Regions from separate parts of the Kitasatospora sp. MAP12-44 genome, predicted to be linked through region 2. Evidence: riboswitches for the same ligand, from Rfam matches in the RefSeq annotation. Region 2 holds a riboswitch; the other holds the start of a gene.
The links. Region 2 has a riboswitch for thiamine pyrophosphate ahead of P3T34_RS19520 (cytosine permease). Riboswitches for the same ligand answer to the same signal wherever they lie in the genome.
Positions count from the first base shown of each region.

Region 1 (2,194 bases), 1.8 Mb from region 2:
CGGCCGGGTCCAGTTCGACCCCCGAGCCGGCCAGCCAGCGGGTGGCCGGCCGGGCACCGATGCCGACCACCACCTCGTCGGCGGCCAGCACCGAGCCGTCCGCGAGCAGCACGCCGTCCGGCCGCACGGCGGCGACCTTCGCGCCGAGCCGCAGGTCGATGCCGGCCTCGGCGTACCAGCGCTCCATCGGCGCGGTCAGTGTGGTCGGCAGCGCGCCGGCCAGCGGTTCGGCGGCGGCCTCCAGGACGGTCACCTCGCAGCCAAGCTGCCGGGCTGCGGTGGCGGTCTCGGCGCCGATCCAGCCGGCTCCCACCAGCACCAGCCGCAGGCCCGGGCGCAGCACGGCCCGCAGCGCGAGCGCGTCGTCCAGGGTGCGCAGCACCCGGGCGCCGTCCGCGCCGTCCAGGGTGCGCAGCACCCGGGCGCCGTCCGCGCCGGGCAGCCGGACCGGGTCGGCGCCAGTGGCCAGCACCAGCTGCCCGTAGGCCAGCTCCCCGCCGTCGGTCTCCAGCACGCCGGGGCGCAGGCCGGTGGCCCGGCGGCCGGGCAGCAGCTCGATGCCCAGCTGCTCCCAGTCCAGTTCGAAGGCGGTGCTGTCGGTCTTGCCGAGCAGCACGTCCTTGGAGAGCGGCGGCCGGTCGTACGGCGGCTGCGACTCCTCGCCCAGCAGACTGATCCCCCCTTGCCAACCCCCCTGGCGCAGCGCGAGCGCGCACTGCGCTCCCGCCATGCCGGCGCCGACGATGACCACCTGTTCCGCGCTCTTCAGCTCAGCCACTCGCTCACTGTAGCGATCCGTACCAGCCTTCACCGGGGGTTGCCGGAACCCGTATCGAGGGCCGGGCACGCCTTCGGCCCGGGTGTCACCCGGCGTTAGGGTAGGAGGCATCCTCATCACGGGAGCCCGGTGCACCGGGCTGAGAGGCGGGCTGACGCGGCCTGCGACCGTCCGAACCTGATCCGGGTCATTCCGGCGAAGGGAGCATCAGCGCCTTGACAGGCACAGACTGCGCACGGCCCGATCCGATAGCGCGGCCCACCGACGTGCTGGTGATCGGCGGCGGCGTCATCGGACTTGCGGTCGCCTGGCGCACCGCCCAGCGCGGGCTCGCAGTCACCGTGGTCGACCCGGAGCCCGGCGGCGGCGCGGCCCAGGTCGCGGCCGGCATGCTGGCACCGGTCACCGAGCTGCACTACGGCGAGGAGCCGCTGCTGCGTCTGGGGATCGCCTCCAACGAGCGGTACGCGGCGTTCACCGCCGAACTGGAGCAGCTCACCGGCCTGCCCACCGGCTACCGCGCCACCGGCACACTCGCCGTCGCGCTGGACTCCGACGACCGCGAGGAGCTGCGCGAGCTGCACGCGTTCCACCAGCGGCTCGGCCTGGCCTCGCACTGGTTGACCGGCCGCGAGTGCCGCAAGCTCGAACCGATGCTCTCCCCCGCGGTCCGCGGCGGTCTGCACGTCACCGGCGACCACCAGGTGGACGGCCGCCGGCTCTGCGCCGCCCTGGTGGCCGCCTGCGAACAGGCCGGCGTCGTGCTGCGGCGCGGCCGGGCGACCGCGCTGCTGCTGGACGGCGACCGCGCGAGCGGCGTCGAGGTGGACGGCTGCGAACAGCTGACCGCTCCTCAACTGGTGCTCGCCGCCGGACCGCAGAGCCATCTGCTGCCCGGGCTGCCGGCTGACGTGCTGCCCGCGATCCGCCCGGTCAAGGGGCAGATCCTGCGGCTGCGGATGCCAACCGCGTACGGCCCGTTCCTCTCCCGCAACGTCCGCGCGGTGGTCCGCGGGCAGCACCTCTACCTGGTTCCGCGCGCCGACGGCGAGCTGGTGATCGGCGCGACCAGCGAGGAGCAGGGCTACGACACCACCGTCACCGCGGGCGGCGTCTACGAACTGCTGCGCGACGCGCACGATCTGGTGCCCGGGATCACCGAACTGCCGCTGGTGGAGACCAGCGCGGGCCTGCGCCCGGGCTCGCCCGACAATGCCCCGCTGCTCGGCCCCACCGACCTGCCGGGCCTGGCGGCCGCCACCGGCCACTACCGCAACGGCGTGCTGCTCAGCGCCGTGACCGGCGACCTGCTCGCCGACTACCTGGCCACCGGGGTCCTGCCCGAGCCGGCCGTCCCGTTCTCCCCCACCCGCTTCACCGTGAAGGCAACCCGATGAACCCGATCCCCCTCACCGT
Region 1 covers NZ_JARZAE010000004.1:2,373,574-2,375,767, forward strand. Annotated here, with positions in the region: gene P3T34_RS11170 (FAD-dependent oxidoreductase) at 1-730, opposite strand, end outside; TPP riboswitch at 887-1,000, shown strand; gene thiO (glycine oxidase ThiO) at 994-2,175, shown strand; gene thiS (sulfur carrier protein ThiS) at 2,172-2,194, shown strand, end outside.
Region 1: another riboswitch for thiamine pyrophosphate. It lies ahead of thiO (glycine oxidase ThiO); the one in region 2 lies ahead of P3T34_RS19520 (cytosine permease).

Region 2 (2,194 bases):
CGGGAACAGGTTGTGCACCGACATCGCGGTCGAGTACACGTTGGCGAACGACTGGTCCGCCTCGCGCAGTACCAGCACCAGCAGGAACGCCCAGCCGGCCGTCACCCCGGCGAAGGAGTCGAGCAGGTTGTCGACGTTGCCGTGCGACTGCAGCAGCGCGATCAGGCCCAGCAGGTAGCACCAGACCTGGGCGATCGTGTAGCCGGAGAAGGTGCCCCAGAACGAGGCGCCCGGGGTGCGCGAGTGCCGGGTGTAGTCGGCGGCCAGCGGCACGAAGGAGATCGAGACGGCGATGATCGCGTCCGTGGCGCCCAGGAAGCCCTTCCAGTTGCCCGCGCCCGGGTCGGGGAAGCCCTGGCGGGCCAGCTGGACGGTGAAGTAGACCATCGCGATGCCCACCGCGATCGCCACGTACTTGCGCAGCGCGGCGATCGAGCCGAGCGGCCAGATGGTCAGCGCCGTGGTCACCGCCCCCGCCCAGCACCACGAAGAGCCAGCGCCAGCCCTGGGTGTCGGCCACCGTCTGGGCGCCCCAGGCGATCACGATCAGCTCGTACACCCCCCAGCCGACGCACTGCAGGATGTTCAGCACGGTCGGCAGGTACGACAGCCTGGTGCCGAACAGCCCGCGCAGGACGGCCATCGCCGGCGCACCGGTACGGGCGCCGATCAGCGCGGCCACGCCGAGCATCGCCGTACCGATCACCGTGCCGACCACGATCGCCGTGACGGCGGCCGTGAAGGAGAGCTCACTGCCCGGCTGGCCGAGCACCGTGGCGGCGCTGGTGAAGCCGATCAGGCTGATCCCGAGGTTGGCCCAGAGCGCGAACTGGTCCTTGAAGCCCAGCGTGCGCGGCGGTGCGGTGTCCAGCGTCAGCGGGGCCTCGGGGCGAGCGCTCGGGGCACCCGGCGGCCGGTCCAGCAGCGCGGACGAAGATGGGGAAGGCGAAGCAGCCGTCATGGCGATACTCCCTACGCCGGCATTACCCGGTCAGGTTCCGGCGGTCAGCACTCCCTCGCCCGCATCGCCCGAGTGATCATGGCGTACGGTCGAACAGCGCACTCTCAGCCTGGTGGGTCCAAGCTCCCGCGTGTCAGATTTGGCAGCGCAAGGGTAGCCCGACCTGGTGATTCCGCCAAGGTGGAGGCAAGTGCGCCGTCCGCATCGCGGAACTCTGCTCGGGGGGATCCGGGAGAGGGTTCCGAACGGCGGGCGGGGGGCTGTTCGGCCTACCTAAGGATTCTTAGCGGTTCTTCAGGGGGCTCCTTACGGCAACCAGATCCGTCATGGGAAAAACTATGGGCCAAGGTCCTGTCAGCGATGGAGGTCGTCCGTGAGCACCGAGCACGAGAGTGAGCCCGCCGGGCCGCAGGGGGAGCAGCCCTCCAGCGGCCACGGGGAGCAGGGGGGCACGCCGCCGGTGGGTGAGTCGATGCCGACCCTCGCGTTCACCAAGCTCAACGCCCCGGAGCCGGAGGCAGCGGTGGCTTCCGAGGCGACTTCGGAGTCGGCTTCGGAGTCGGTTCCCGAGCCGACCGTTGTCATCCCGGTCGAACCGGCCGCCGCACCGACCCCGGCGCCGGCCGCGGCTCCCGCCTACCTGGACGCGCCGCCGCCCGTCGTGCCGGCCGCTCCGGCCGCGCCGACCCCGGCCACCCCGGCCGCACCGGCTCCCGCCTACCTGGACGCGCCGCCGCCCGTCGTGCCGGCCGTCCCGGTCGCCGCCGAGGCGCCCGAGAACCCGTACGCGGCGCCGACCGAGGACACCTCGGCCGGCACGCCGATCACGCCCGGCGTGCCCGCGGCGTCCGCGCCGCACGCCGAGCACCACCCCTTCGGCGCCGGCCAGCCGCTCGGCGGCTGGGGCAACCCGCCGGCCGGCCCCGGCGGCCCGGGCTACCCGGGCGACTACCCCGGCGGCTACGGCGAGCCCGCCGCACCGCGTAAGAAGCGCGGCGGCCTGGTCGCGCTGATCGCCGCCGTCGCGCTGGTCGCCGGCCTCGCGGGCGGTGTCGCCGGCGCCGCGATCAAGGACAACGGCAGCGGCACCATCGGCTTCACCTCCAGCAGCCACAGCAGCACGACCGTCACCGCCGGCGACAACACCAAGTCGCTCAACCGCGCCCCCGACTCGATCGCCGGCATCGCCGCCAAGGCGCTGCCCAGCACCGTCACCATCAAGGCGGACGGTGC
Region 2 covers NZ_JARZAE010000004.1:4,187,965-4,190,158, reverse strand. Annotated here, with positions in the region: gene P3T34_RS19525 (cytosine permease) at 1-468, opposite strand, end outside; partial or broken gene P3T34_RS19520 (cytosine permease) at 605-961, opposite strand; TPP riboswitch at 953-1,101, opposite strand; gene P3T34_RS19515 (trypsin-like peptidase domain-containing protein) at 1,335-2,194, shown strand, end outside.